Regions from separate parts of the Alteromonas sp. AWJ4_199 genome, predicted to be linked through region 2. Evidence: predicted binding sites of a transcription regulator. Region 2 holds the regulator's gene; each other region holds the start of a gene.
What was found. The regulator FNR, encoded in region 2, switches genes on or off when oxygen is low (the NO sensors DNR and NnrR bind a similar motif). The targets are predictions, from matches to a motif close to TTGATCTAGATCAA.
Positions count from the first base shown of each region.

Region 1: a site for FNR is predicted at 1,322-1,335, ahead of ACXAER_RS02240 (PRC-barrel domain-containing protein). Genes of this name have one in related genera too.
Region 3: a site for FNR is predicted at 1,272-1,285, ahead of ACXAER_RS12365 (GbsR/MarR family transcriptional regulator). Genes of this name have one in related genera too.

Region 1 covers NZ_JBSWUR010000001.1:494,415-497,695, reverse strand. The annotation lists gene ACXAER_RS02245 (ArsR/SmtB family transcription factor) at 61-372, shown strand; gene ACXAER_RS02240 (PRC-barrel domain-containing protein) at 460-1,200, opposite strand; gene ACXAER_RS02235 (MaoP family protein) at 1,392-1,748, opposite strand; gene ACXAER_RS02230 (hypothetical protein) at 2,146-2,313, shown strand; gene ACXAER_RS02225 (LysR family transcriptional regulator) at 2,427-3,257, shown strand.
Region 2 covers NZ_JBSWUR010000001.1:213,831-217,111, forward strand. The annotation lists gene ACXAER_RS00890 (heavy metal translocating P-type ATPase) at 1-639, shown strand, start outside; gene ccoS (cbb3-type cytochrome oxidase assembly protein CcoS) at 641-871, shown strand; gene ACXAER_RS00900 (sulfite exporter TauE/SafE family protein) at 858-1,517, shown strand; gene fnr (fumarate/nitrate reduction transcriptional regulator Fnr) at 1,563-2,303, shown strand; gene uspE (universal stress protein UspE) at 2,581-3,281, shown strand, end outside.
Region 3 covers NZ_JBSWUR010000001.1:2,819,979-2,823,259, reverse strand. The annotation lists gene ACXAER_RS12370 (ATP-binding protein) at 1-1,101, opposite strand, end outside; gene ACXAER_RS12365 (GbsR/MarR family transcriptional regulator) at 1,325-1,882, shown strand; gene ACXAER_RS12360 (cytochrome ubiquinol oxidase subunit I) at 1,894-3,267, shown strand; gene ACXAER_RS12355 (cytochrome d ubiquinol oxidase subunit II) at 3,279-3,281, shown strand, end outside.

The DNA of each region.
Region 1 (3,281 bases), 280 kb from region 2:
TACTTTAGTATAATAAACAGCTAAATTGTTGTCAGAAAACTTTATAGATAGGGAGTGCTTATGTCTGAAGATATGGTAATAGGTTCAGATGACATTATGGAACATGCAGCGGAAGCTGAGATCTTCCTCAAGCAATTTGCGAATAAAACACGTCTTATGGTGCTTTGTTCATTACTGAAAGAGGAAAAGTCGGTTACCGAACTACTAGAAATAATCGATGTTTCTCAGCCTGTGATTTCTCAGCATCTTGCATTGCTGCGAGAATCAAAAATGGTAGCGACTAGAAGGGAAGGCCAAACAATTTACTATCGCATTGTTGATGAACGCGTAAAACGCCTTATAGCGCTGATGTACGAATTTTTCTGCGAATAGCCTATTCGTGTTGGCAGTTTAAACTACAATGTCCGCGGAATGACGGACATTGTATGATTTAGCGCGTCTTTAGCGTTTCATCTAAGCTTATCTATCAAGCTGTTTGCACAACATATCAATGTAATCGTCTTCTGAAATTCTATCGCTATCAACCTCTGGTCTATTAACTAACTCGTCACGACTGAGTTTCACTTCAACACTGTGCGCAGCCCAATCGATATTTTTAATATCATTTGGCAACAACGCTAGATGTTTGCCACCGGGAAGCCAGTTATTGGTATCGACAACCAGCATTACAATTTTCCAACTTTGGGTGTCTATTATAAAGTTGCTAATGTGCCCAACGTTATCGGTGGTAGTAGCAACTTCATAGCCTCCCACTTCTCCAACAGCCCTTAAATGATTACTGGTTTTTTTGGGGTGAAGTGTTTCAGACTCTTCCGCGTGCTGCAACTCAACAAGCTCATTAGGGTGTGCAAACTCTCCCCATGCTCCAGGGCCAATCCAGTAGTAGCCGTAGCCGAAATATTTAAAGAGATTCTCCTCGTACTCACGAGAGACAGGTTTATGCTCGTCGATTGATGGGCTGTTCTTTAACTTTTCAACGGTCATACTTACATGGACAGTGTCATCGTCGTAAACAAGTTCTGTCACGGCGATGGGAGAGATTACCACTTTTCTGCTAAGCGGAAGCCACGTATTTGTATCTGCAACCAAATAACGTACTGTAAACGTCTCATCGTCAAAAAGAATATCGCGTACCCCTCCGACTTTGTCATCTACGGCATGAATGGAAAAGTGGGTAAGCTGTTTTGAACTGATGTTCATCGCGCGCCTCCTTTGCTAGGGCTCTTTGTACAGAGCAACAGTTATCATTGGTTAACGTCACTCTTTATTACTCTAAGTGTAGACAGTCCTTAACCTTTCTTCATTTTCTTCTTGCTTAATGTTGATTGAGATCATTTATCTGCAAAAACAAAAAAGCTCGCCAGAGCGAGCTTTTAACGTTCATATAAAAATTAGGCTACATCAAATTCTTCATCAGAGTAATCATCGTCGTAATCTGATTGGTTGCTAGCACTGCTGTGGAGGGTATAGAAATGCTTTTTTCCTCTCGCTAACTTGACATACTTTGCCCACGCTTTTTCAAGATTGTTTTCTGCATCGACTTTGCCACTAATGAACTTCACGAAGTGTTGCTCGTCTTCGCTTTGTGGCGAGAGATCACCACTTTCAAGGCCTAATAAAGTCTTGCCGTAGTTAGTTAAAATGTCGGCTTCAGTAATACTGAAGTCGCCTGATTTACGAAATCCATAGGGAAACTTTTGACGGTCAATAAACGGTTTTGCAGATAGTCGAATAGCTAAACTTTTCATGTTGTACCCAACGTAATGTTTTGTTCAGCGCACTTTTAAGTTAAATAAAAGCAAAGATAAAACAAAAGATTTTTTTCTTATCAATAAAAAATTTTCAACGGAGTTAAAAAATGGAACGTGAGGAAATTTTTATTTAATCTGCGCTTAGTTGAACAAGGTGAAACACATCTTTGATGATTCATAAATTTTTGAAATATATGCGTATTTTTGAAATCCTTATCTACTTTCCTCTGAAGGCGCATTGTCACAAAAATGACACACATGCTTGCCAAATACGTCTGTGAAACTACAGTGAAAATGCCATCAAAAATTCTTGTCGCTACGATGATTAAAATTCGTTTTCTATTTCGCCGCTTGGGATAATAATTGAGGGGTTGTTAATAACCCTGAGAAGTCGATGAGTAAAGACTATCGTTACCAGCGTGATGAATGGGACTCGGTAGAAGAGGAAGATCTTCACGCTAAAAAACCAAACTCTAAACGTCAAAGTGCCGTGAAGGTAAAACAGAAGCGAGACTTGCAACGACGCGAAAAGCAGCGACGTTTGCATCAAGAAGAGTATTAATTGGATTTTTAGTTAAGCGCACCGTTTTAAACGGTGTGCTCTGTGCATTTGTATTTACTTGCCGTATCATCTGTGTCAGTTTAGACCCACATTAATTCGGTTATACATCTAGCATGGATATACGCTTTCTTACCACCTTTATAGAGGTGGCGAAAACCCGCCATTTCGGCAAAGCCGCTGAAAACCTTTATCTTACTCAATCTGCCGTTAGCGCGAGAATAAAACTCCTTGAGGAGTATTTCCATACCACGCTATTTATAAGACAGCGAAACAGTATCCAGCTCACCCAGTCGGGCGAGAATCTGCTACCCTACGCCAAGCAATTATGCGCCACGCTCAACGAAGCAAAGCAAGAATTGCAGATTCAGTCATCTGAGTATGTGGTTTGTGGAGCAACACAGCTTGCCAGCGAACTTCAGCTGCCCACAATGCTAAGTCACCTTCACAACTCATTCCCAGATTGGTCTGTAAAGGCAGAAGTCTTGACGCTCGACTCGCTGTCACGTCAACTACACGAGAGGGTGACAGACCTTGCTTTTTCAACTGAGCCGCTAAAGTCTGAAGAGGTGAATAGCGAGGTATTAATGGAACATGAACTCGCACTATATCGTGTAGGTGAGATTTCTGATGTTGTTAATGCAGCTGATTTCGTGGCAATTGATTGGGGTGCCAAGGCAAGAGACTGGCTTCTCACTGTTTATCCCCAGCTACGAGATGCAAAGTTAAGGACAAACTCGCTGAGTCTTGCCTTGAATAACTTACTCAGTGAAGGGGGAGTAGCCGTGTTGCCCACCAATATCGAAAAGCAAATACCGGCCAACGTTAACGTAACTAAAATAAGAACCCTTGAAAACGTACCATTGAAATTATACATACATAGTATGAAGCAAATACGACGCGTTGGCCTTTCACAGATAATAGACAGTGTGTCTACAGTAAGTTAAATGCAAACAATGGTCTTTGCATGA
Region 2 (3,281 bases):
GGCTCTGCCCAATTTTGTGTCCACGAATCACAACAAAATCTTCTTAAGGATTATCCGTCAGCCAATGTCTTTCTCACGGTGAAGGGCCGTATTATGGCGGCGTTTGAGGTAAGCGACACGTTGCGAGAGGATACTCAAGAAACCTTAAATATTCTGGCAAAAAGTCACACCCTTGCAGTATTAAGTGGCGATACACAACAAAACGTGGACGCTCTTACCGCTTCCTTGCCAATATCAACAGCTAAAGGTGGGCTCACACCAGAGCAGAAATACGATGCTGTACAGGCTATGCAGCAATCTGGCGCGAAAGTGATGATGATGGGTGACGGTATTAACGACGCGCCCGTTCTTGCCAGCGCTGATGTGGCAATTGCAGTGGGTAATGCCACAGACGTGGCTAAAACTGCTGCTGATGTCATATTACTTGGCGATCAGCTACTTTCTGTACCTGAACTGATTAAAACCGCTCACCAAGTGAAGCAAAAAATTAGACAAAATATAGGATGGTCGGTAGGTTACAACGTTTTGATTCTGCCTTTCGCCGTGTCTGGCCTACTTTCACCGTGGATGGCTGTTGTTGGTATGTCGTTAAGCAGTATTATTGTAGTCACAAACTCAACGCGACTTTTGAGCAAATAGCATGAGTATTATTTACGTATTAATTCCAATCGCCATTATCATAGTCGCTGTCGCTATCGTGATATTCTTTTGGGCGGTGAAAACTAATCAATTCGAGGATCTAGACCGTCAGGGGTACAGTATTCTATTTGACGATGACCTTCCGCCAGAAGAAAAAAAGCTAGCTGAGCAACGCAAGCAACTTCAAGACAATAAAGTAGACAAAAGCCAAGCGCCAAATGGAAGGGATTAACTACTTCTCTGCCTTTCTTATCGGCTTAGCCGGCGGAGTTCACTGTGTGGGAATGTGCGGTGGAATTGTCGCTGCGCTAAGGATGGTATCGCCTAAAGGCGCTTCAGCACTACCCTATACCCTTGCCTATAACATGGGACGTATAGTGAGCTACACCATCGCCGGAGCAATAACCGGGGCGCTTGGCAAAATAGCAGCCGACTACGTGCCCCTTGCCAACTATGCCCTATCCTTGCTAAGCGGCCTTATGCTGTTGTTGCTGGCCTGTTATTTAGGCAAATGGTGGACGGGTTTAACGGTGTTGGAAAACGCAGGAAAAGGTTTATTTTCCAAACTGCAGCCATTATCTAAGCGTTTTTTACCTTTTAAAACCCCTTTTAGCGCTATTCCCTATGGTTTTATTTGGGGTTGGCTTCCTTGCGGGTTGGTGTATTCCACACTTACCTGGTCTCTCGCGGCGGGGAATGCGCTAGAAGGCGCTGGCATTATGTTCTTCTTCGGTTTAGGTACATTACCCACCTTGCTCGCCGCAAGCGCTGGTAGCCAGTATATAGTTCGATGTTTTCAACATAACCATGTTAAACAAATTATTGCAGGAATAATGGCCATATATGCCGCTTATCTTATTCATAGCGCAATCGTTTAAAAATGGGTGTATTATTGTCGGGTATTCTTTTACAGAGCGTGCATTATGAGCAAAGGAAGCCAATTTTCTATTCACTGTCAAAACTGTAGTTTCAGTCACCTGTGTTTACCGGTGGCGTTAAACAAAACAGAAATCGAATCTCTTGACGATATTATTGAACGCAAGAAGCCGCTTCATAAAGGTGACACTCTGATTCAAACTGGTGATAAATTCCGTTCTCTATTTGCAGTGAGAACCGGTTCATTCAAATCATTTGTGACTAATACCGAAGGTGAAGAACAGATTACCGGTTTCCACTTTCCTGGTGACATTATCGGTTTCGATGCATTAAGAGAGAACAAACACCAAAGCTACACCTCTGCGCTAGAAACAGCCATGGTGTGTGAGCTTCCCTACGAGACTCTCGACGAAATGTCAGTGCAATTTCCAAAGCTGCGCCACCAGATCATGAGCTTCATGAGCGCTGAAATAAAACAAGATCACGACATGATCATGCTTTTAAACAAGCGTACTGCAGAAGAGCGTTTATTATATTTTATCTCACATCTTTCTCAGCGCTTTGAGGAACGCGGCTTTTCCCATAGAGAATTCCACTTAACCATGACGCGCAACGAAATTGGAAACTATTTAGGCTTAACGATAGAAACCATTAGCCGTTTACTGAGCCGTTTTCAGAAGGAAAACATTATCAAGGTTGACGGTAAATTGATCTCTATTTTGGATTTTGATCGGTTAAATACCAAGTTAGAGGCGTTAAATGGCCCTAGCGTAGTCTGTAACGGTTAATTTATTCTTCTGGTATCTTTAGCGCGCTACATGCGCGCTTTTTAGTTTTAACCTTTAAAGTTTCACTGTATTCCCTCACTGGGTTACACGATATCCATCCATTGGGCGTTAAAGCTCCCGTAACATTTGAATTGGCCCTTTTTTTATCAACGAATTATTTAATCCTTGATCGAAAACAACTCACGTTTTTCTAAATGTCGTTTATAGTTAATGTAAACGGTTTTGAAACAATATCGATGTCGACAGCCATACAAAGCTTTGTAGTTGAGGAGACGTTATGATTGAGTGTAAACGAATTCTTGCCGTGGTGGACGCGGAACGTGACAACCAGCCTGCCCTAAGCCGTGCCTATGAACTTGCGTCAAAAACCGGCGCCACGGTTACCGCTATGATGGTGGTATATGATTTGTCTTACGATATGACAACCATGCTTAGCCCCGACGAACGTGAATCAATGCGCGATGCCGTTACAAAAGAGCACGCCAAATGGTTATCTGCCCAGCTAAAAGAACAAGGCTTTTCAGAGACCGATATTGTGGTTGAGTGGAATAACCGTACTTATGAGTCGATTATTTATTACGCCCTTAATAACCAAATCGACTTAGTGGTAAAAGCCACTAAAAAACATGACGACCTTGCCTCAGTGATCTTTACCCCTACAGACTGGCATCTAATGCGCAAGTGCCCACGCCCTGTACTGCTCGTTAAAGAACACGACTGGCCAGAAGGCGGTGAAATTATAGCTGCAGTAAACGTAGGCAGCGAAGATGACGAGCATGCTGCGTTAAACGACAAGCTTACGATCATCGCTAACGATTATGCTTCTTTGTTGAAAGGTAACGTTAATTTAGTGAATAGCTACCCTACAACTCCACTTAACATTGCCATTGAAGTGCCAGAGTTTGACCCTGATACATATCACGATGCGGTAAAAAATCATCATATGAAAGAAATGCGTAGTCACGCGCTGAAATATGG
Region 3 (3,281 bases), 2.6 Mb from region 2:
AAGGCCTTTTTCTTTTTGGGTTATCGCCTCAAGCGGGTTAGCAAAGCCAGTAAGCTGGTGAATAATAGTGTTTAGCTTACGTTGGCGAATTTGAAACTGCTCTTTCTTTTCATGCAAGGCTTTAGTATGTAGCTGCCACGCATAGAGATGACCGAGGGATTCGCATACCAAACGCTTTTTTTGGTCGATATATTTAGGCTCGTTATTGTGACAAGCAAGTAACCCCCAAAGTTTACCTTCAAACACAAGGGACACTGAAAACGATGAACGTATACCCATGTTTTTAAGATAAGTAATATGAACCGGCGACACTGAACGAACCATAGACATGGATAAATCCAGTGGCGGTCGCTCTGCTTCTTGCACTGTTGGCTTTAAAGCAATAGGGTTTTGTTCTACGTCAAATACGCAACGTACGCGATTTTTTAAGTACAGAGCTCGGGCTTGGCTAGGAATATCAGATGCCGGAAATTTCAAACCTTTGAAAGAGCGTGAAGCTGGTAATTTTGCTTCGCCAATTACTTCTCCGCTATAGGTTTTATCGAACTGATAAACCATCACCGAATCAAACCCTATGTAGCGCTTGAATACGCCCGCAATGGCGTCTGCGACATCACCGATAGACTCGCACCCATCCACATCAGGAAGCAATGTGCGAATATCTACGTCCATCGGTACCCATTGTTGGGCAGCTTCATAGCTAAGCTGCGGGGTAGGCTCTAATTCAATAACAAGTAAACCGTTTGAATCGAACGCGACACCGCTCCCCTCTTTTTCCCAGTTGTCTAAATGAAGCGCGTTGTCGGCAAATTTCCATTGATACGCTCGGCGCGTGTCTCCGCCTTTTACGCTTTGATAAATACTTTGAAAAGTGGGAGCATCTTCGGAAGGGGTATCTATGAGCTCAGTGATGAGAGTTTCACCCGCAATGATACTGACTTTAAATAGCTCATTAATGTTTTCACTGAACACCTGAATTTTTTTAGTTTCAGGGTCTACCGCTATAACGTAACCAAAGCTTTGAACACTTTCGATTAGGTGAATAGCTTCATCTTCGCAGTTCTGAAGCGTCTTTATCTTTTTATCTGTAACGTGCTGCATTGCCTTGGCCGAGAAATTTTGAAAGCGAACTTTCATGAGGGTTTTAATTACACAACCACGATAACAACTTATTGCAACCAAAGCATGCAATATCGTTGAAACTTTCCTAATTAACTTTTATTAAATTATCAACAAAATTTAGCTTACAAAGCTTTTTATTGTTGCCTTTTTTGATCTTACACAATAAACTTTCAGTAATTTCTGAAACTTCTGGAAGATTAGTATGAAGATGACGCCTTTAATTACATCTGCAGTTATGCACTTTGGCGAAATGGGAAGCCGCTGGGGTTTTAATAGAACCGTAGGGCAAATTCTTGCACTTATTGTATTAAACGAAGAGCCCATTTCGGCACAAGAGGTTGCCGATGCGCTCAATATCTCGAGAGGCAACACCAGCATGGGTTTGAAAGAGCTTCAATCATGGCGCCTAGTTAAACAACATCATGTTCCTGGCGAAAGAAAAGAGTTCTTTATTCCCGCTGGCGATATATGGACATTGGCAAACCGGGTTTTTGAAGAGCGCAGGAAGCGCGAAATAGACCCAACAATGAGCCTGCTTCGGGATCTGCTGCTCGATGCACCTGCAAATGAAAAGGAGGCGAACGCTCAACATAAACTGAACGAAATTCATGATTTACTCGAATCAATTACGGCATGGTCTGAAGAGCTTCAAAATCTTGGACCTGAAAAGCTAAACACGTTGATGAAGTTAGGTTCTGGCGTGGGCCGTATGCTTGAGCTTAAGGACAAGCTGCTTCCGGGGAAAAACAGCGTTAACTAAGGGGGCTCTCTGTGGATGCATTCTTGCTGTCTCGTTTACAATTTGCGTTAAATATTAGTTTCCATATTTTATTTCCAACCATCACCATGGCGATGGGTTGGTTTCTTTTTTATTTTAAGCTGCGCTCTAACATCTCAGGTCACCCTGTTTGGATGCGCATGTATCGTTTTTGGGTCCGTGTATTTGCCCTAAGCTTTGCATTAGGCGTGGTTAGCGGCGTCACAATGTCATTTCAGTTTGGCACTAATTGGCCTGGATTCATGGAGAAAGTGGGTAACGTGGCCGGTCCGCTCTTAGGTTACGAGGTACTGACCGCTTTTTTCTTAGAAGCCACGTTTTTAGGCATCATGCTATTTGGTATACGCCGTGTTCCTAACTGGCTGCATACAGCGTCTACTCTGATTGTTGCCCTTGGCACCACAACCTCTGCATTCTGGATACTAGCGCTTAATAGCTGGATGCAAACCCCACAAGGCTTTGAAGTAGTCGATGGTGTGGTGTATGCCACCAACTGGAAAGAAATTATATTCAATCCTTCTTTCCCCTACCGCTTTGTACACATGATGTTAGCGTCCGGATTGACAGCTAGTTTCTTAATAGCGGGGCTTTCGGCATACCGCATGCTTAAAGGCGACGACAAGCTTGCGCCTAAGCTCGCGCTTAAAACCGCAACCTATACGGCGGCCGTGCTAATTCCTTTGCAAATTTTTGCGGGCGACATGCACGGTTTAAATACCCTTGAACATCAGCCGCAGAAAGTAGCAGCGATGGAAGGACTTTGGGAAACCACTGAAGGCGCTCCTTTATTGCTTTTCGCTATTCCAGATGAAGAAAGCAAAGAGAACCACTTTGAAATACCCATTCCCTATGGTGCAAGTTTAATTCTTACCCATGAACTTAAGGGCGAGATAAAAGGGCTTAATGAGTTTGAGGGCGAGCATCCGCCTGTTGCCCCTGTGTTCTTCGGCTTCAGAGTTATGGTGGGTATGGGCATGTTGATGCTGGCCGTTTCATGGCTTGGCAGTCTTTACCTTATACGAAACAAAGACTTTCCTGATTGGCTAAAACGCACGTTCGCAGGTATGGCCTTTAGCGGCTGGGTAGCCACCCTTGCTGGCTGGTACGTAACAGAAATAGGTCGTCAGCCCTATTTAGTGAGTGGTGTGTTGAAAACTGCAGACGCAGTTACTCAACTGCCGCCGGCCAATATAGCATTGTCATTCACGCTCTACCTCGTTATCTACACCGTGCTTTTAATCGCCTACATGGGAACCCTTATGTTGATGTGCAGAAAAGCGGTAGAGATCGAAGAGATCACGACAGAAGAGCGGGAAGTCGCCAAAGCGAAGATGCAACCTTCTGAACCCGACCCAAGCACGGTCTAAGGAGAGCAAACATG